Serinibacter salmoneus: one gene and its partner. The protein of the gene in region 2 interacts with the protein of the main gene of each other region in a pairwise test. Links are inferred from orthologs where the notes say so. Each region holds a gene or a part of one and is shown on either strand. Other genes may lie near its edges.

Region 1 (10,462 bases), 140 kb from region 2 along the record:
GCGGTGAGCGTGGCCAGGAGTGCGGTGGCGGCGCTGAACTCCCATGGTGCGGTGTGGTTCTGGGCGGAGAGGGTGAGCTGTGCGATCAGGGTTCCGAGGACTGCTCCGCTGAGTGCGGGAGCGGTGGTTCTGAGTGCGACGAGCGCGATGAGTTCTGATCGGGTGATGCCCAGTGTGCGGCGGCGTCCGAGGTCACGGCGTCGTATGAGGACGTCGGCGAGGACGACGATCGCGACGAAGAACGCACCGGCGCCGAGTATCAGGAGAAGGAGAGATCGCCCGAAACCTGCGAACTGGTCGGTGACGCGTTGCGTGGTGTCTGCGGCTGCGGCGGCGGAGTCGACCTGGATGCTGGTGGGGTCGGCCCCGATGATGGCAAGGGTGGCTGCCTGGACTGCTCTGACCTGGTGGGTGGAGTCGGCGAGGATCCTGACTTGGTGGAGAGATGACCCGTCCAGGGTGCTGGAATCAGCCTCGGGGGCGCTGAGCGCCATGGCGTCGAGGTGCTCGTAGGGCTCTTGTGCGGTGAAGGCCCCGACGATGCTCCACTGCGCACCCTCGGCTGATTGGAGGTAGCCGGCTGGCAGGTCCAGGTTGAGCCTCTGCACGCTGCTGGCGGGGATGATGACCTCGCCGGGCCCGGGCAGGCGACCTTCGATGAGGCGGATCCCTTGATCCAGGTCGCCATGGACGGTGGTGACGGCAATGCTGCTGCCTTCGCCCAGCGCGCCGTTGACCGCGTCGATCGGTAGGTCAGTGGCGATGACTGACTCGGCGTGATGGAGTTCTTGAAGGAGCGGGACGCTGGAGTAGGGGATCTGGCCCGGAGTTCGTGAGACGGTCACCGTCAGGGTGCGGGCACTGGACCCTGCGAGTTCCTGGAGGAGTTGAGCTTCTTGGGCTGCTTGACGACCCACGGTGAAAAGTGCGGCGAACGTCATTCCGGCCACAACCAGGGAGACCAACAGGGTGGGGATGCGGGATGCCCACGCGGCTGTGAGGGCTTCCCGGAGCAAGGCGCTGGGTCTCACAGGCTCAGCACCTCATCGGCGCGTTCAACGACGGCAGGGTCGTGGGTGGCGATGAGGATGGTTCGGCCCTGCTCGGCTGCGTGACGGAGGGCGTCGATGACCAGGGAGGAGTTGTCCGGGTCGAGGTTTCCCGTGGGTTCATCGGCAAGGACGATGCTGGGTTCGTTCACGAGTGCTCGACAGACTGCAACTCGCTGGGCTTGCCCACCGGAGATCTGGCCTGGTCGGTGGGTGGCACGGTGGTGGAGGCCGAATGTCGCCAGGAGGTCGTACGCGCGCTCGCGCAGGTCGCGGGGACTGCCACCGGCGTAGAGGCCGGGTTCGATGACCGAGTCGAGGATCGCGCGTTCCGCGTCCAGTTCGGAGTCTTGGAAGATGAATCCCAGGCGGTGTGCTCGCAGGCGCGAGCGTCGGTGGTCCTTGAGGTCGGATGCGGACTCCCCGTCGATGATCACCCTTCCGCTCGTGGGAGTGAGCATCAGGCCGAGGACATAGAGCAGGGTGGACTTCCCCCGCCCGGAGGGGCCGGTCAGAGCGGTGATTCGGCCCGGAGCGAAGGAGTGAGTCAGGCCATCGAAGAGTTCCTCGGTGGTGGGTCCATAGGTGAATCGCAGGTCTTGCACGGCGATCGTGACGCCGGGGGCCCGAGAGGCGGGGTCACCGACTTGCCCGTGCTCGGGCGCCATCATGGGGCGGTGCTCGATTCCCCGCCCTGAGCGGTGTCGGAGGTCGGGGAGGGCGGCCCCTTCTCGGAGGTGGGGGTGGGGTCGGTATCACCCGGATCCGGCGTGATCTCACCCGGGGCTTCGTCGGCGAAGACCCGTATCTGCTCACCTGCTGAAAGGCCCGAGACGACGGCGAGTCCATCGGCGATGGCGAGCACCTCGACACGGCGTTCTTGCTCGCCCTCGGCCGTGACTACGGTGACGTTAGTGTCTCCTCCCATCGAGGTGCGAAGCGCGGAGACCGGCACGACAGGCCCGCGTTGCGGAGCGACGACTTCCACCTGAGTCAGGAGGTAGTTCTCGATACCGGCGGGTAGCGCGTCGCACTCCTGCCCACACACGGTGGCCCCTTCCGGCGACGCCAGCCTCAGGGAGACCCCTCCGGAATCGTTGGGCAATGCCTCGGCTATGACTGCCTGCCAGGTCACGTCCCCTGCTTCCAGATGTACTGAGGTCCCCACCGGTGCCAGTTCGGCTTGGCTGGTCGTCACCTCCATCTCGAAGGTCGGCTCTCCTGAGGCGGTCAGGAGCACAACTTCACCGCCGCTGAGCGTGGCGCCGGGCCAGATCTTCTCGCGGTCGATGATGATCTGCGCGGGGACCTGCGGGACGGTGACGAGGGTCCCCAGGGGAAGGGAACCCGTGGCAGGTGCCGCAATCTGCTCCTGCCAGTCCTTCACCGCCTCGGTGGTGCCGGCGCCCCAGACTCCGTCGGCTGCGATGTCGAATCCCACCGCGCCAAGGAACTCCTGGACGGCTCGAACATCCTGTCCGCGACTGCCCTGGCCCAGGTCGCGCCAGAACGGAGTTTCCCCGGCGATCAGGACCACCGGTGTCTCACCCACGCGGTACAGCACCGACCCTGCACTGTGCTCGCCGTCCGCGCCCAAGGCCGTGACAACGCCGACGAGGGCGTTCTGCGCCAGGGGACTTGGCGTGCGGGTGACCGTCGTGGTCATCGTCAACACTCGTCCCAGTTCCTGCTCTACGACCTCCACGATCGCGGACGACGGCGACGCTTGGGGCGACTCGGCCGGTGGCCGCAGCGTGACTCGCCCTGCCCAGAACGCACCCGCGCACAGGACAACAACAACGAATGCCGTCGCCACCAAGCGAAGGGCACCGGATCTCATGACCCGTAGAAGACTTCAGCCGGCGGGTAGGCCGGGCAGTCCTCACCCAACTGGACAGCTTCCTCCTGCGGAAGGCTCGACAGCACATCCGAGGGCCACCAGTCGGTTCGCTCAGAAGTGTGGAACGAGGAGACATACACCTCGCGTGAGGGTTGATCGGACCGATCAATCATGTGACCGTGCGCGTCCATGCACGGCAGAAAGTACTGATCCCAGTAGTCATAGAGCAGTCCGAGCTGGTCAGCCGACCACTCCTGACGGTAGATCGGGTCCAGGGTAAACTGCGCCGCGCACGTGTAGTTCGCCAGATTCAGCGCAGCCTCCTGCGACTCAGGGACTCCTCCGTTGACGAAGGCGATCCCGTTGTCCGGTGTCACCTCCGCGGCGAAGCCCGCCTCGGTGTAGCACGCAGCCATCGCCTGGGAGTCATCGGCGGGGCCCATCGTCCACCGGACCAGCTCCACCTGCGGTGGCGCGTCCAACTCGAACTGCTCCGCCAATGAGCGCAGGTACTCCTCCCGCTCACTCAGGCGTTCATCCTCTGTCATCGAGGGGGCCACAATGCTCACCGTCGGCTCCCAGGAGGACACATCCCACGCCCCGGCCTCCGTCGCCGTGGGAGTGGCTACCTCGCCAACTCCTGGACTCCCGTCCGAAGCATCCTCCTCCGGTGCGGAGCACCCGGCGGTCAGCAGACCACCGAGGGCGCTCAAGGCGACCACGCAACTCCACTGTCTCAACGAAACCTCCACGACTTCAATGGCACTCCCGCCGATGCGCTGCACTGCGCCGACCTGGCCTACGTCATGCGAGCCTATGGCATCGGTGGGGACGCCACCGCATGCCGTGAGGCGATCGCCGCCGACGATGGCGTGCACGTCAGCCTCGACAATCTGCGTCGTGACATGGCGCAATCTGCTACCGCGGACAGTCACCCCAGGGGCGATCCGATGTGAGACGGTCAGCAACGCTCGGCTCTGGGCGACGTCTCCTGCCCGGGGGCGGCCTTAGGGTGGCCGGGTGAGCACCACCCCCGTCACCACCGCGTCCCAGTCCCCCGCCACCACGCCCGACTCCGCCTTCGACGCCGCCGCCTTCGACGCCGCCGCCGTCGACGCGCTGACCGCGGCCGAGCTCCGCGCCCGCGGCTCGATGAAGTGGACGGCGTTCCCCGACACCATCGGCGCCTGGGTCGCGGAGATGGACTTCCCGCTCGCCGCGCCCGTGGCGGACGCCCTGCAGGAGGCCGTCACCGCTCCCCGCCTGGGGTACCTGCCACCCGCCGTCGTCGCCGACACCAAGGCGGAGTGCGCCGCCTGGTACCGCCGCACGACCGGGTGGGAGGTGACCGAGGACCAGGTGTTCCTCGTGCCGGACGTGCTGACGGCCCTGCGGGTCACCCTGGACCACGTGGCCGGCCCCGGCAGCGCCGCGGTGGTCACCACCCCCGCCTACATGCCCTTCCTGTTTCGCCCCGAGCAGGTGGGTCACCCGGTGCTCCAGGTGGCCGGCACGCAGGACGAGGAGGGCGTGTGGCGGCACGACCCCGCCGCACTCGAGGACGCCCTGACCCGGGCGCGCTCGGAGACCGGGGTGCGGCCGGTCCTGGTGCTGTGCAACCCGTGGAACCCGGTCGGCCGGGTGCTGGGGCGCGAGGAGATGCTCGAGATCGCCGAGGTGGTCGAGCGCACGGGCGCGGTGTTGTTCTCCGACGAGATCCACGCCCCGCTCACCTACGACGACGCCACGCACCTGCCGTACGCGAGCCTGAATGAGGCCACGGCGCGCCACACGATCACGGCCCTCTCGGCGTCGAAGACCTGGAACCTACCCGGGCTGAAGTGCGCACAGATCGTGGCGGCCGACCCCGAGCTGCTGGCCGCGCTTCGCCGCCCGGAGACGTTCGCCGGCCTGGAGCCGGCGACGATCGGGGCGATCGCGAACGCCGCCGCCTACCGGGACGGGGAGCCCTGGCGCGTCGGTGCGGTGGCGTACCTCACCGGGAACCGCGCGGCGTTCGCCGAGGCCGTGGCCGCGATCCCCGGGACTCGGCACACGCCGCCCGAGGGGACCTACCTGGCGTGGGTGGACCTGCGTGAGGTGGTCGGTGGCACCTCCGGGCAGGCGCTACCGGCGGACCTGGGAGCCTTCTTCCGCTCCGCCGGGGTCGCGCTCCAGGACGGCGCCGGCTGCGGCGCCCCCGGCTTCGTGCGGTTCAACCTCGCGCTGCCGCGCCCCTTGATGCGGGAGGCCGTGGCGGCCATGGCCACCGCCGTCGCCGCCCACTGACCCACCCTCCGCGAGGTGGTTCTGCAGGTACCACGAGGCGCCTGCAGAACTACCTCGCGGTGGTCGCAGAACTACCTCGCGAAGGGTTCAGGGATGCCTCGCGGAGATGGAGACGAGCGGGGTTAGGCGAGTTCGTCGACCAAGAGCTCCGCGATCTGCACGGTGTTGAGGGCCGCGCCCTTGCGCAGGTTGTCGTTGGACGCGAAGAACACCAGGCCCTTGCCCTCCGGCGCGGACTGGTCGGCGCGGATGCGACCCACGAACGTGGGGTCCACCCCGGCGGCCTTCAGCGGCGTCGGCACATCCTCCAGCGCCACACCGGGCGCCGTCGCGAGCAGCTCCCGCGCCCGCTCCGGGGTGATATCCCGGGCGAACTCCGCGTGCACCGCGAGGGAGTGCCCGGTGAAGACCGGCACCCGCACGCAGGTGCCCGCGACCAGCAGGTCCGGCAGCCCGAGGATCTTGCGCGACTCGTTCCGCAGCTTCTGCTCCTCGTCGGTCTCCCCCGTGCCGTCGTCCACGAACGAGCCGGCCAGGGCCAGCACGTTGAACGCGATCGGCTCGGGGTAGAGCGAGGGCGCGGGGAAGTCCACCGCGTCGCCCGCGTAGGTGAGCGACTCGATCTCCGCTCCGGCCTCGTTCAGCGCCCGCACCTGGGAGCCGAGCTCGCGCACCCCGGCGAGTCCACCGCCCGAGACGGCCTGGTAGGTGGCGACCTTCAGTCGCTCCAGCCCGGCCTCGCCGTCGAGCACCCGCAGGATCGGCATGATCGCCATCGTGGTGCAGTTCGGGTTCGCGATGATGCCCTTCGGGCGCACCCGCGCCGCCTCGGGGTTCACCTCGGAGACGACCAGCGGTACCTCGGGGTCGCGCCGCCAGGCGGAGGAGTTGTCCACCACCACGGCGCCGGCCTCGGCGAACCGCGGCGCGAGGGCCTTTGAGGTCGCACCACCGGCGGAGAACAGCGCGATGTCGATGCCGCGCAGGTCCGCCACGCTCGCCGCGGCGGCGTCCTCCACCACGATGTCCTGCCCGCGGAAGGGCAGGGTGGTGCCCGCCGACCGCGCGGAGGAGAAGAACCGCACCCGCGCGGCGGGGAAGTCGCGCTCCGCGAGCAGCGTGCGCATCACGCCGCCGACCTGCCCGGTGGCGCCCACCACCGCGATCGTCAGACCTGACTCGCTCATCGTCCGCTCCCTCCGTAGACCACGGCTTCCACCTCGGCGGCGTCCAGCCCGAACGCCGTGTGCACGGCGCGCACGGCGGTGTCGAGCTGGTCCGCGGCGGTCACCACCGAGATCCGGATCTCGGAGGTCGAGATCATCTCGATGTTGACGCCGGCGTCGCGCAGCGAACCGAACAGCTTCGCCGAGACCCCGGGGTGCGAGCGCATGCCCGCCCCCACCAGGGAGAGCTTGCCGATGTCGTCCTGGTAGAGCACGTCGTCGTACCCCAGCTCGTCCGCCAGCAGCGACAGCGCCGCCCGCACGAGGGCGACGTCGCTGGCCGGCAGGGTGAAGGAGATGTCGGTCTTGCCGGTGGCGGCCACCGAGACGTTCTGCACGATCATGTCGATGTTCACGCCGGCGCCTGCCACGGTCTCGAACAGCCGCGCCGCGGCGCCGGGCACGTCGGGCACACCGACGCAGGTGACCTTCGCCTGACTGCGGTCGTGTGCGACGCCGGAGATGATCGGGGCTTCCATCTCGCCTTCCTCTTCCTCGCTCGGGGTGATGACGTGGGTGCCCTCCTTCATCGAGAAGGAGGAGCGGACGTGGATCTCCACGCCGAAGCGGCGCGCGTACTCCACGCTGCGCAGGTGCAGGATCTTGGCGCCGTGGGCGGCCATCTCCAGCATCTCGTCGCTCGTGATGCGCTCGATCCGCCGCGCCGTGGGCACGATCCGCGGGTCGGCGGTGAACACGCCGTCCACGTCGGTGTAGATCTCGCAGACATCCGCGCCCAGGCCCGCGGCGAGCGCCACCGCGGTGGTGTCGGAGCCGCCTCGGCCCAGGGTGGTGACGTCGTTCGCGTCCGGGTTCACGCCCTGGAAGCCGGCCACGATCGCGACCGAGCCGGTGCCGAGGCACTCGGTGATGCGCCCGGGGGTCACGTCGATGATGCGGGCGTTGCCGTGCGAGGCGTCGGTGATCAGCCCGGCCTGCTGCCCGGTGAAGGCCTGCGCGGGCACGCCGCGGGAGTCGATCGCCATCGCCAGCAGCGCCATCGAGATGCGCTCGCCGGCGGTGAGCAGGATGTCCATCTCCCGCTGCGGCGGCTCGCTGCTGCCCACCACCTGCTCGGCGAGGTCGATGAGCTCGTCGGTGGTGTCACCCATGGCGGAGACGACCACGACCACGTCGTGGCCCTGGGTCTTCATGGCGACGATGCGGTCGGCGACGCGGTTGATGCTGGCGGCGTCGGAGACCGACGAGCCGCCGAACTTGCTGACGATGAGCGACACGAGATCAATCCGTAGTGCGGGGGCGGGTCGTCGTGAGTATAGAACCGGGTGCAGCCTGGCGCGCCGGTGCGGTCACGCCTCGGACAATCTCGGGTTGCCCTCCGGCGGCGGGATGCTGCCAGACTACTCCCGGTCGCGGGGGCGGCCGGGAGCCAACGGGGGAAACATGACACGTGGACGACTGACTGCTGCCATCACCTCGGCGCTGGTGGCGGTGCCCCTGGCCATGCTTGCGCCGGCACCGGCGACCGCGTGGACCGGGAGTGCCGGGGCCGCCGGTCCCTCCTACTCCTCGGTGACGGCGCCGACCGCGGACAAACAGCAGAGCAAGACCTGGGTACACGACGACCTCTGGTACGCGGTGCTGTACAACGAGGCGAGCGGGGCGTGGGAGATCTTCCGGCACGACGCATCGGGGTGGGTGAGCACGGATGCCCTGGTCGACACCCGGGAGAACGCACGAGCCGATGTGCACTGGGACGGGCAGACCTTGCGGATCGCCACGCATGTGGTGGCGCCGTCGAGCGCGACGACGCAGCCCGGGAATCCCGCATACCTCCTGACCTTCCAGGCCGGCGAGCGGGAGGAGTTCACCCTCACCGGCCGCTCGCGGATCATGGACGACTCCACCGAGTCGCTGACGATCGCGGTGGACTCCCTGGGCCGGGTCTGGGCCACGTGGACCTGGGAATGGATGGTGCGCTACAGCCACCAACGTCCGGACGGGACCTTCGCGCCGCACGCGATCGTGCCGGACAGTCATGCCGCAGACCTGGACGCCGACGATGTGGCCAGCATCGTCGCCTTCGATGACCAGATCGGGGTGATGTGGAGCGACGAGGCGGACGAGCAGATGTGGTTCGCCTCGAGGTTCGATGCCGACCCCGTGGCCGAGTGGGGTGATCCGGTCGCGGTGACGCCGAGGATGTCCTTGCTGGCCGATGACCACATCAGCCTGCGTTCTGCGCCCGGCGATCCTCGGGTGTACGCCGCGTTCAAGACCAGCCTCGCACGGGGCGCGGAACCGGAGATCATGGCGGCGGTCCGGGAGCCGGACGGTTCCTGGCGCACCGGCGGGGTGTTCACAGCCTCGGAGTGCGTGACCCGTCCGCAGATCGCCGTGGACGAGGACGGCCCACGGTGGGTTGTCGCCGTCACCGCCGCGGATGGCGCCTGCCCGTGGAGCGGCGTTCCCGGCGTGATCGTGGCGCGCAGCGCACCGTTGGGAAGTCTCTCCTTCGGCGAGAGCGAACTCCTCCTACGCAACGGTCAACGCGGGTCGCTCAACAACGTGACCCTGCCCAAGCAGACGATCCCGGTGGGCACGGACCTCGTGGCGCTCGCCTCGGACGACCCGGCCGGGCTGTACTGGAGCGGCAACGCCGTCCTCGGCCAGACCGGAGGCCAGGAGCCCGCCAGTCCGCTCGAGGCGGCCTTCCGCAGCCATGTGGAGCGCACCACGGTGAGCGTGGCGGACATCTCGCGCGGGGACCCCGCGGCGTGGCTGTGGGACTTCGGGGATGGCGCGACCTCGACCGACCAGCACACCGCGCACACCTACACCGAGCCGGGGACCTACACGATCACCCTGTCGGTCTACCGGCAGGGTGCCGCGGTCGACACGGCGCAGCGCCAGGTGACCATTGCCGCGGCGGCGCCGGTCGCCTCCTTCGAGGAGGTGATCGAGGGTGCGGTGGTGCAGTTCCACGACACCTCCGCGCCGGACCCCACGTCCTGGCACTGGGACTTCGGGGACGGCACCACGAGCACCCAGCAGAGCCCGCAGCACACCTATTCCCGGGCGGGCACCTACCCGGTGACGCTCACGGTGAGCAATGAGGGTGGCTCCACCAGCACCTCGCGTGAGATCTCCGTCTCGCTCCCGGTGGCCACCGCGGTGGAGGTCGTCTCCTCCTCCAGCAACCGCCACGTGCGCGGCAACAGCGTGGTCCGCATGGACACACCGGGCGGCCTCGCCCTGGGCGATGTGATGATCGCGAGCGTGACCCTGGACGACCCGGCCGCGCAGTTGTTCGGGCGCCTGGACGGTTGGCAGGTGCTGGCCGAGGGGGAGATGAGCGACGGCGCAGCACCGGTGGGCCGATCGGTCTCGCTGATGAAGGTGGCCACCCGGGCGGACGTGAACCGCGCCCGGGTCGTGTTCGACACGGACGTCGAGACGGCGTGGGTCGCGGGTGTCACGGCCTACCGGGGCGTGTCACCGACCGACCCCCTGGTCGGCGCCCCGGTGGCGATCGCCTCGGATGGGAGCACCCTCACGCTCGAGGCTCCGCCCGCCCCGCCCGGTGGGCTCCTGGTCTCCTCAGCGTCGGTGGTTGGGAGCACCACCGCACCCGCCGCGCTCGCCCCGTGGACCACGGCGTGGGCACAGCGCGGGGAGAACAGCATCGCCCAGGCACACCTGGCCCACGATCATCCTGGCGTCACGACGATCACCTGGTCGATGACGGGCAGCGCCACCAGCGGAGTCGTGCTGGCACTGCGCCCCCTGGGCTGAGGCCTCGCGGGCACCCGCGGATGGTGTGGGCCCTCAGGACACCAGGCCCCACACCATCCGCACGATGAGCGCGGAGACCACCACCACGAGGATGATGCGCACGAAGCCGCTGCCGCGCGCCACCGCCATCCGGGCACCCAGGTAGCCCCCGAGGAGGTTCGCGGTCCCCACGATCAGGCCGAGACCCCACAGCACCGAGCCGTGCGGGATGAAGAAGAGCAGCGCGCCGAGGTTGGTGGCGAAGTTGATGATCTTCGCGATCGCTGAGGCCGGCAGGAACGCGTAGCCGAGCACCCCGACCA
Region 2 (10,458 bases):
GAAAGGGATGGGGCACAACAGCGAATCGGCGAGGCGGCCGTTGGAGTACCCGGAGATGGTCTGATTTGCTCCGGTGGGTGCCTTTGCCCCACGCCGCACTGCCAACGAGTCGACCCCGTCGCCGTCCCAGTCCCCGACCAGTTGCGTGTCGCTGTCCTTCCCGAACCAGAAGCGGTGATCGACAGCGCCGGACAAGAGGAGATCGCGCAGGTAGTAACGACTGCCGCGGCGCAGCCCGAGCTCGTCCTTGCCGTCGTTCTCCCAGTCGCCCGAGAGTGCAATGTCCGTGCTGCGTCCGAAGACAACCGTGCGATCGGAACCCCACGAGGTGAGATCGTTCTTGATGTAGTACGTGCTGCCGCGGCGCACGGCGAACGTGTCGGCTCCGTCGCCGTCCCAGTCCCCGACGAGGACCTCGTCCGTGCTGCGGCCGAAGTGGAATGTGGTGTCTGCGCCGCCGGTGCTGATCGAGTTCTTGACGTAGAACGTATTCCCGCGCCGCACCGCCAACGTGTCCACGCCGTCGCCGTCCCAGTCACCAGCGAACACCTCGTCGTCCGCGCGCCCGTAGGAGCCGATCGTGTCGTGGGCCGCGCCGAGGGAGTTCGCCAGCAGGTAGTGCCTTCCCGTCCGCACTGCCAGGCTGTCGGCTCCGTCGCCGTCCCAGTCGCCGACCAGCACAATGTCGGTGGCCGCAATCGGCGCTTCCCGCGTCATATCGGCGCCGCCGCTGTGGCTGTTCGTGAAATAGAACGTGCTCCCGCGTCCCGTGTTCGCCTCGCCGTGCGCCTGGGCCGGAACCGACAGTGCGGCCGGGAGGGCGAGTGTTGTGAACGTGAGGACAGTGGCTCGTAGGAATCGTCGGTGGTTCCAGGTCATGGTCCATCCAGGAGTCGCGTGCTAGGGGGTGTGTGCACCCTACCTGGCGTGAACGAGTGCATTCGTCCATGCGCGGGATCGCGCCGAGTCGGAATTCACCGACTCGGGAGATGATCAGGAGAATCGAGCGCTGATCTCCACGTCGTGGTCAATGCGCACGGCAACGTCGGTCAGCCGCACTCCCGCCGGGATCAATTCCCCCACAGCGATGGGCGCCTGGGTCGCCGCCTGAATTCGGCTTCGCACGACGGCGAGAACGGCCGCGACCACGACGTTGCGGCTGGTCACCTCGACACCGTCGAAATGCAGCACCAGGTCGTCACTCAACGTCACGGTGCCGCGTACCCGCGCGGAGGCGGACAGGATGCCCTTGCGGACCCTCGCCGTGGCATCCAGGTGGATGCTCCGCCCGTCCTCACCCGTGAGTTCGGCCTCCAACGAGACCAGGTGCAGCCCCTCGGCCGCGAGGGCCTGGGCGAGGAGGCGGCGCGCCGCGTCGAGCGCCTCCTCGCGAGCGACGTGCAGGTGCAGGTGGCCGGTGACGGGGTGGTCGGCGCCCGGCTCCACGATCTCCAGGTGCGTCTGCGATCCGTCCGTCTCGAGCCAGCGCACGGGTTGGTGGCCGAGCTCCGCGTCGAGGTGGAAGGCCGCACCTGCGATCCTCACGGGGTGCGCCGTGGCCTGCAGCCTGATAATCGTGCCGCTTGCAACCTGCCGGGCCGTGGCGGGCCGCGCAGGAGCGTGCTGAGGCCTCACGGGCGCCTGGGTCAGCAGTGTCTCCGGGACCTCGAGTCCGGAGGCGTCGATGAGCACCCGGGCCAGGTCTGCACCGTCGACCACCACGCTCGTCTGGTCGAACAGCCGCCGTGCTGCCCGCAGGGCCTCCGGGTCCAGATCCGCCCACGGCGCACCCGGGCCCGTGCCCGCCTCCCACAGGCGGCGCAGCAACTCCTGGCCGTCGGCGGGGACGCCGCCGGGACCCAGCGGGAGGGCGTCCGGTGCGGTGCTGTTGGGGCTCACGGGATCGACCCTAGCCCCGTCCGCGCCACGGCTCGGTGCCCGGCGCCGGACCGGGTCAGCCCCGGAACTCGCCCGTCGGCACCTCGCCCTCGGCCAGCTCTGCGTACCTCTGCGCGTCCGCACGGCGCAACTCCACGCGGCGGATCTTCTCCGAGATGGTCTTGGGCAGCGCCGGCGCGAACTCGATGCGCCGCACCCGCTTGTACGGGGAGAGCACGGCGCGGGAGTGTGCGAAGAGCTCCCGGGCCATCGCCTCGGTGGCGGCTGCGCCGTCGACCAGCGTGACGAACGCCTTCGGGACCGCCAGGCGCATCGGATCCGGGGAGGGGATCACCGCGCACTCGCGCACCAGCGGGTGCTCGAGCATGGCGCTCTCCAGGTCGAACGGGCTGATGCGGTAGTCGCTGGCCTTGAACACGTCGTCGGCGCGGCCCACGTAGAACAGGTACCCGTCCTCATCGGCGTAGGCGATGTCGCCGGTGCGGTAGTAGCCCTCGCGCATCACCTCCTGGGTGCGCTCGGCGTCGTCGGCGTACCCGGGCGTGAGGCCGAGCGGCCGGTGGGCGAGGTCGAGGCAGATCTCCCCCGGTGCGCCGGGTTCGGTCACCGGCTTGCCGGTCTCGCCGTCCACCAGGGCGATCGCGTACCCCGGTGCGGGCAAGCCCATCGATCCGGGCTTCACCGGCTGCCCGGGGAAGTTGCCGACCTGCAGGGTGGTCTCGGTCTGGCCGTACCCGTCGCGGATCGTCACGCCCCAGGCGTCCTGGACGCGAGCGATGACCTCGGGGTTCAGGGGCTCGCCCGCGCCGACCACGGAGGTGGGCGGCGTGGTGAGCTCGGTGAGGTCGGCCTGGATGAGCATCCGCCACACCGTGGGTGGCGCGCAGAAGCTGCTGACCCCGCAGCGCTGCATCTGGTGCATGAGGGCGCGTGGGTCGAATCGCTGGTAGGCGACCATGAACACGGTCGCCTCGGCGTGGAAGGGCGCGAAGAAACTCGACCAGGCGTGCTTGCCCCAGCCGGGGGAGGAGATGTTGAGGTGCACATCGCCCGGGCGCACTCCGGTCCAGGCCATGGTCGTCAGGTGCCCGATCGTGTACGAGGCGTGCGTGTGCTCCACCAGCTTGGCCCGCGCCGTCGTGCCGGAGGTGTAGTACAGGAAGAGCGGGTCGCTCGCGCGGGTGGGGGCATCGGCGGTGAACGTGGGCGCGTGGCCGGGTTCGGTGAGGTCGAGCCAGCCGGGCGCCCCGCCCGGGGTCAACCGCACCAGGTGGGTCCACTCCTGGTAGCGGGCGGCCTCTTCGGGACGAGCGATCACCGCCTCACAGTGGGCGACGGCGATGCGCTGGCCGAGCTCCGTGGCGTCGGCCAGGGTGGTGGTCGGCACCGCGACGGCACCGAGCTTCATCAGCGCGATGAGGCTGAGCCACAACTCGTGCTGGTTGCCCAGGGCCAGCAGCACGCGCGATCCGCGCCGGATGCCGGCAGCGCGCAGGCGGTTCGCCAGGGCGTTGGACTGCTCACGCAGGTCGCCGTAGCTCCAGCGGTGGTCCACGCCGTCGGGGTCCACCAGCCACAGCGCGGTGCGATCGGCGGTCTCGGGCGCGGTGGCCACGGCGTCGAGGTGGTCCAGGGCGTAGTTGAAGTGCTCCAGGTCCGGCCACGTGAAGCGCTTGGTGGCTTCCGCGTAGTCCTCGCGGTGTGCCAGGAGGAGGTCCCGCGCCGCGCGGAACGTCTCACCTGCCTGCGAGCGGATGCCCGAGACCAGGGCGGTCTCCGGGAGGTTCTGTGCCATGCCTGTCCTCACCTCGGTGCAAACCTACGCTTCCGTAGGTTACTCCCCTCGGCGGTGCGCCCCGTGCGTCGAGCGTGCGGTTGTGCGGGGTGCCGGTGTGCCGAGCGTGCGGTTGTGCGGGGTGCGAGCGCTCCCACCCATGCGCAACCCATCGTTCGGCGAGGGGGGTGGTTCGGCGGGGGTGGGGGTCGCGCTCGCCGTGGTCGAGGGGAACAATGGGAGCACACGACACGAGGAGTCATCGATGGGTCACCGCAAGAACTTCCGCGACCTGCCGCGCAAGCGCAAGGTGCAGATCGTCATCGTCGCGGCGGCGCAGCTCGCCCTGCACGGATACGCGTGGCGCGACCTCATCACGCGTCCCGCGGACCAGGTCAAGGGCCCGAAACTGCCGTGGGGGCTCGCCCTCCTGGTGAACTGGATCGGCCCGATCGCCTATCTCGCGGCTGGCCGCGAGAAGCGCGACGCCCTCCCGGCGGACTGACCGCCAGACCCGGAAATACCCCCTGGGGGTAACCTGGCGTCATGACCGATCAAGCCCGGCCCGGGTACGGGGGAAGCAAGGACGACTACACCAAGCGCATGCGGCGCATCGAGGGTCAGGTGCGCGGCATCGCACGCATGATCGACGAGGACACCTACTGCATCGACGTCCTCACCCAGGTGGCTGCGGTCACCAAGGCGCTGCAGGCCGTCAGCCTCGGGCTGATGGAGGACCACTTGAGTCACTGTGTGGTCGACGCTGCCCGTACCTCACCGGAGGCGGGCGAGGAGAAAGTGCGCGAGGCGGCGGATGCCATCGCCCGACTCGTGCGGAGCTGAGGAGGAGCCATGACCACCATCACCACGATCGACGTGACGGGCATGACCTGCGGGCACTGCGTGTCCGCGGTGACCAAGGAACTCGAGGGCGTCGAGGGCGTCAAGCGAGTGACGGTCGAACTGCACAACGGCGGCACGTCCCACGTGACTGTGATGTCCGCGAAGCCGCTCGAGGAGCCCGCACTGCGAGAGGCCGTGGACGAGGCGGGATACGCCGTGGAGAAGATCGCGGCACACGACGCCGCGGCGGAGTTCACCCAGCTCGCCGACGTGCGGGCGGAGGTCTACGAGGGAACCAAGCACCACGAGGGCTGAGGGGACCGACGCCGCTGAGGCCGTACCTCGCGCGCCCAGTCCGTGCCTGTCCTGAGACTTCACACGCCCAGTCCGTGCCCGGAAACCACGGTCTCGGCGGGTTCGGCACGGTCTCGCCGACCGGGGTGGTGCGGGCTGGTGAGTCGCGGCTAACCCTCGCCGACCTCGTCGGTGCCGGGCAGCCACCGCAGGCCCTCCTCGGTCCACCCACGCTTCTTCTTGATGCGCTGGCAGATCTGCCGTTCCTTGCGCGTCAGGCGGTCGGTGTAGATCACGCCGTCCAGGTGGTCGTACTCGTGCTGCAGGATCCGGGCCTTCCACCCGGACTCCTCCAGGCGCACGGGCTCGCCCTCGAGGTCGATCCCGGTGACGACGGCGCGGGGCGAGCGGCGCAGCGGGAACCTCTCCCCGGGGAAGCTCAGGCAGCCCTCGGACTCCTCGTCCTCGTCGGGCTCGCCCGGCACGCTCGGGGTGATCCACAGCTCGGGGTTGATCACCACGCCCCGCCAGGGGGAGTCCTCGGTGTAGGAGTACACGAACAGGCGCTTGCCGACACCCACCTGCGGGGCAGCGAGGCCGACGCCGGGCGCGGCGTCCATGGTCTCGTACATGTCGGCGACCAACTGCCGGATCTCGTCCGTGATCTCCCCGACCGGTTCGGCGGGGGTGTGCAACACGGGGTCCGGGGTGATGACGATGGGGAGAACAGCCACGCCCCGAGGCTATCGCGCCAGGGGCTCCTCAGGCGCCGGGGCTCCTCAGAGCACGTCGCGCGAGGTCAGCATCCGGAAGGCGATGCCGCCGGGCGGGATGGGCAGCCAGAACGTGAAGGCGCGATAGATCAGCACGCCGGCGAGCGCGGTGGAGGACGCGATCCCGATCGCCGTGAGTGCGGCCGTGAGCACAGCCTCCACCGCGCCGATACCGCCGGGAGTAGGGGCGGCGCTGGCCACCGCGCCCGCGGTGAGCGAGACCAGCATGATCGCCACGAAGTCCGCGGTGGGGTCCAGCGCCCGCACCGCGAAGAACAGGGCAGCGCCGTACCCGATCGGCACCAGACCCACCCCGCCGAGCAGCAGGGCGAGCTTGCGCGGTGAGGCCATCACCGCCTTCATGGCGCCCGCGGCGTCCTTGACCGCCGGCAGCACCCGAGCGGCCGTGAAACGCCGCACCACCGGAACCGCGAGCGCGATGCCGATCAGCATCAGCACCCCGATGACCACCAGGATGATGATGTGGGTGGGCGGCAGGTCCCCCAGCACGGAGTCCAGGACCCCGGAGGTGCCGGCCCACAGCCCGAAGACGATCACCAGGAACACGTGCATGACGCCGGTGGCGGTTTCCTTCGCGGCGCTCGCGGAGATGGCCACCGGCGTGGGGTAGCCCTCCTTCTGCAGGAAACGCACATTCAGGCCCAGGGTGGAGACTCCCGGCGGGGAGAACAGCGCCACGAACGAACCCGCCAGCGCCACCAGGCTGCCCTTGACCGCTGAGCTCCGGCCGGGCGAACTCCCGGTCAGGCCGAGGCCGCAGCCGACGTAGGTCGCGACGGAGGCGAGCACGAGGAAGGGCAGCCATGCCCAGTCGGCTGACTCCAGCGCGGCGCCCATCCGGGAGAACTCCTCCAGCTGGGGGGCGAGAACGTAGATCACGATCGCGAACGCCGCCGCCATGAACAGGGTGCGGGGCTTGAAGCGTTCGATCTTGGCGAACTCGGGCTTCTCGATTCCCACCGCGGTGGTCGCGGCGTCCACGAGCGGCTGCAGTCCGCCTTCGACCTTTTTCAACGCACCTCGGGTGGCGGGGGTCAGCGCCGGCAACAGGAGTCGTCGGCTTGCCGCGGCCACGCGATCGCGTCCGAGGACCTCCAGCGCGGCGGCCACCGCGCGATCGGCCCCGACCAGGGCGTAACTCGCGGCGAGGAACTCGGCGACATCCCCGTCCAGCGCGATCTCTTCCGAGCCGGGTTCCGCTCGGGAGAAGTCCAGGACCCATGCCTGCCCGTCCAGCGCGCGCAGGTGATCGCTGGACAGGGCGTGGTGGGCGATGCGCGCACGGTGCAGCCCCGCGATCTGGCGCCATGCGGAGCGCAGGAGGGCGTCGGCTTCTGCTGTGCTCTGAGCGCTCGCACCCGCCCCTGCCCCGTCGCCAGCCTGATCGCCAGCCTGATCGCCGGTCGGGTCGCCGCTGTTCTCGGCTGCGACCGCGGGTTGCAGCGCCTCCAGCAGCGTCGGCCCCGGCACCATGTCTGCGGCGAGCACGCCGGCGCCCTGCACTGCGCTGGTGACGGTGCGCACGCGCGGGGCGTTCACGCCGTGTTCGCGTGCGAGCATCATCGCCATCGCCTCGGCCGTGACCTCACGCAGGGGCGAGGGGTGTGCGATGTCGTCGGCGTTGTCCCGCAGTCGGAGGCGACGCCAGGCGCGCCCCACCGTGTCGACCTCCCAGGTGCGCCGGTCGACCACGCGGATGGCGAGTGCGGTGCCGGTCGCCACCACCTCCGGGTCAGTGCCAGTGCCAGTGCCGGTGCCGGAGTGCGCCGCCGCGTCCGGCCCCGGTACGCCGAGCACGGCGCGGAACTGCCAGCCGGGTCGCGTGGAGGGTTCGGCGTCGCGCACCTGGACCCCGCCCGATCCCAGGGCCGCCACGATCCCGGCCGACGTGAGTTCCCGGACGGGCGCACCGAACGCGAGCAGGATGAGCGTGCCCGCCAAGCCGCCGACCCCGATGGCCAGGAGCACGTCCAGGGGGGCGCTGGGTGAGGCGAGGGTCCGCACCAGGGCGAGGAGCGCCACCAGGACCCACAGCAGCACGAGCCAGGTCCGTTCGATCACCGTGCGAAGGGCCGCGACGACGGCTGCGGCCGTGGCAATGAGGTAGGAGGAGACCACCGGGCCGAATCCGACTGCCACGGGAGCCAGGGCGGCGCCGTCCGACTGTTCGAAGTCGAGTTGGCTCACCCCCCAGAAGGCGATCGCCGCCAGGAGCATCGCCGCGAGCACCCGCACCAGGTGTTTCGCGCGGCGGCGCGCGATGAGCGCCACCAGGGTGCCGAGGGCGAGCACGATCGCCGCGGACTGCAACACGACCAGGGCGATGTGCAGCACGGTCGAGGGCACGCCGGTGAGCAGCGCCCGCACCTGCTGATCGGCCTGCGCGGTGATGCCGCTCGCCACCGAGGCCAGGGCGAGGCCGAGCGCGGCGAGCAGGAGGAACCCGATGGTCACTCGGATGTCCGACCACGACGCCCGCCGCGTGACGATGCGGTACAGCGCGGCGGGGCCCTCTGCCGCCGTGGAGTCGGCGGGCGGTGCCGTCGGATCCGATTGGCTCATGAAGCCAATCTAGGATGCGCCGGTGACATCAGCAGCCCGTGCCGAGACGCGCAGGTAGGGCGCGAGCATCTTCTCCACCTCGCGGATACGGCCGGCGTACTCGGTGTCCGGGTCGTCGCTCTCCTGCGCCAGATCGGCAGCATCGTGCATGTGCGCATCGACCGTGACGTAGACGATGCGCGCGACGCGCGCGGCGTCGACACCGTCGGGTAGGAGGTCGAAGGCGCGCAATGCGGACTCCGTCCGCTCCGCCATCCGGCGCTTGTGCTCACGCCGTGCCGCCGCCTGTTCGGGACTGGGGGCGACGGCGTGAAGCGCGCGAGCCAGGCCGGTGACGGCGTAGGAGTTGGCCACGATGGCGAGCATCGAGTCCAGTGGATCACCGTCCCGGTGGGGGGAGGGGGGTCCCTGCGCCAGGGCCTCGTCGACGTACCGTTCCAGTCGCAGGTAGCAGCGTGCCTGCACCGCGGCAGTGATCGCCTCACGGTCCGGCAAGTACTGGTACAGGGCACCGACGCTGAGGCCGGCCCGTTCGGCGACGTGGGTGAGACTCAGGGCCTCGGGCCCTTCGGTCTCGGCGATGTGCTCGGCCGCTTCCAAGGCGCGCCGCACTTTCTCGCGGGAGCGCGCCTGGGTAGGCACTCGCTGCAGCGGGAGCTCGGAGAGATCAATCTCGGTTTCCACACAACCTCAATCGGACAGATGGATCTGGTAAAGCCCCGTAGTGACATCCTTTCACGCTGCTGACCGTCTGTGCACGCGATAGCGGAAACTGCGGCTGTCCTGCCCGGTGTGAGTGCCGCGTGGCGGGACGGCGCTGGGCCCGCGCGGCGCGGCGCGCGGGTGGTGGGTGGTTCGCGACGTGTGCGGGTGGTGGACGGTTACCGGGCGGGCTCCACCAGGGCACCCGGGTCGCGGGTGAGCGCGAGGAGCGTGTCGCGCAACGCATCGAGCTCGCGCGGGTCCTGCCGGCTCCACAGCAGGGAGCCGGTCGCGCCGTCGGCAGCCTTGGTGATGACCTCGGCGCGCAGCGGGTCCAGGCCGTCGGCCAGAATCCGTTGATGCCACCGCGCGTCGTCGTCCCGGACCAGGGCGGTCACCCCGGGGTCGGAGCCGATCATGCCCATCACGGTGATCTGTTCGCGCGCTCGCTCGCCGTTCTCCAGGTCCGCGAACACGGCGCGGACGTAGGCGCGGGTGAGGCGCCCGGGGGCGTCGTCGGCCGGGTCGAGGGCGGCTGTCACGGCCTCGTCGAACTGCGCCAGGAGGTCGCCCATCAGGGCCGTGAGCAGCTCATCGCGGCTGGGGAAGTGGTGCATGAGGCCGCCCTTGGACACTCCAGCGGAGCGGGCGATGGCATCCAGGCTCACGCCCACGCCCTTGGTCGCGATGGCGCGGGCGGCTGCCTCGAGTATGCGGCGCTGCGTGCGTTCGGCGTCGCGCTGTGGTCCTGGCACCTCGTCCTCCCTGGAGATCACACCCTAGCGGGTTCACAGAGAACCGACCAGACGGTATGTTAGGGAGGTGAGTTCGACGTACGCCCCCGCCGCCGCAACCCGCACCCAGTGGTGGGGTCTCGCGGTCCTGATGCTTCCCGTGCTGATCGTCTCGATCGACAACACGGTGCTGAGCTTCGCCCTGCCCTCCATCGCCCTGGACCTGCAGCCCGGCGCCGCCATGCAGTTGTGGATCATCGACGTCTACCCGCTGGTTCTCGCCGGGCTCCTGGTCAGCATGGGCAACCTCGGCGACCGCGTCGGCCGGCGCCGGCTGCTGCTCATCGGCGCCGTCGGGTTCGCGGCGGTCTCCGTGATCGCCGCGAACTCCACCAGCGCCGAGATGCTGCTCGCCTCCCGCGCGCTGCTCGGCGTGTTCGGCGCTGCGCTCATGCCGTGCACCCTCTCCCTGCTGCGCGGCATGTTCACCGATCGCCGCGAGCGCCGCCTCGCCATCGCGATCTGGGCCACCGGCTTCGCCGCGGGCGGCGCGATCGGTCCCATCGTCGGCGGTCTGCTCCTGGAGCACTTCGCTTGGGGGTCGGTGTTCCTGCTGGCCGTGCCGATCCTGCTGCCGTTGCTGATCGGGGCGCCGCTCCTCATCACCGAGTCGCGCGACCCCGCGCCCGGCCCGTTCGACCTGGCCTCGATCCTGCTGTCCATGCTGACCTTCGCTCCGCTGGTGTACGGCATCAAGCACGTGGCCACCCAGGGGTGGGACGTCCTGGCCGGGGGGTGCTTCGCCGTCGCCCTCGGCAGCGCGTACCTGTTCGCTCGTCGACTGCTGCGCCAACGC

The links.
Region 1: the proteins of def (region 2) and ATL40_RS11695 interact in binary tests that used the Escherichia coli proteins (3 or more experiments, as listed by UniProt). The link is inferred for Serinibacter salmoneus from one-to-one orthologs.

What each region holds. Positions count from the first base shown.
Region 1 is NZ_PDJD01000001.1:2,610,901-2,621,362, forward strand. What follows is about bases 4,334-7,332. They hold ATL40_RS11695 (aspartate-semialdehyde dehydrogenase), read right to left. Parts: upstream 6,366-7,332; coding sequence 5,301-6,365; downstream 4,334-5,300. Other genes in these bases: ATL40_RS11690 (MalY/PatB family protein), read left to right, coding at 4,334-5,178; ATL40_RS11700 (aspartate kinase), read right to left, coding at 6,362-7,332. Also shown: ATL40_RS11670 (FtsX-like permease family protein), read right to left, coding at 1-845; ATL40_RS11675 (ABC transporter ATP-binding protein), read right to left, coding at 1,028-1,654; ATL40_RS11680 (peptidoglycan-binding domain-containing protein), read right to left, coding at 1,717-2,715; ATL40_RS11685 (hypothetical protein), read right to left, coding at 2,886-3,767; more of ATL40_RS11690, read left to right, coding at 3,910-4,333; more of ATL40_RS11700, read right to left, coding at 7,333-7,642; ATL40_RS15480 (PKD domain-containing protein), read left to right, coding at 7,809-10,160; ATL40_RS11710 (TSUP family transporter), read right to left, coding at 10,194-10,462.
Region 2 is NZ_PDJD01000001.1:2,751,548-2,762,005, reverse strand. What follows is about bases 3,763-6,757. They hold def (peptide deformylase), read right to left. Parts: upstream 5,545-6,757; coding sequence 4,981-5,544; downstream 3,763-4,980. Other genes in these bases: ATL40_RS12255 (lysylphosphatidylglycerol synthase transmembrane domain-containing protein), read right to left, coding at 5,590-6,757; ATL40_RS12265 (heavy-metal-associated domain-containing protein), read left to right, coding at 4,526-4,831; ATL40_RS12270 (metal-sensitive transcriptional regulator), read left to right, coding at 4,220-4,516; ATL40_RS12275 (PLD nuclease N-terminal domain-containing protein), read left to right, coding at 3,834-4,178. Outside these bases: ATL40_RS12290 (M15 family metallopeptidase), read right to left, coding at 1-879; ATL40_RS12285 (hypothetical protein), read right to left, coding at 994-1,899; ATL40_RS12280 (AMP-binding protein), read right to left, coding at 1,955-3,694; more of ATL40_RS12255, read right to left, coding at 6,758-8,166; ATL40_RS12250 (TetR/AcrR family transcriptional regulator), read right to left, coding at 8,176-8,850; ATL40_RS12245 (TetR/AcrR family transcriptional regulator), read right to left, coding at 9,048-9,623; ATL40_RS12240 (MFS transporter), read left to right, coding at 9,754-10,458. UniProt on the Escherichia coli protein: Removes the formyl group from the N-terminal Met of newly synthesized proteins. Requires at least a dipeptide for an efficient rate of reaction. N-terminal L-methionine is a prerequisite for activity but the enzyme has broad specificity at other positions.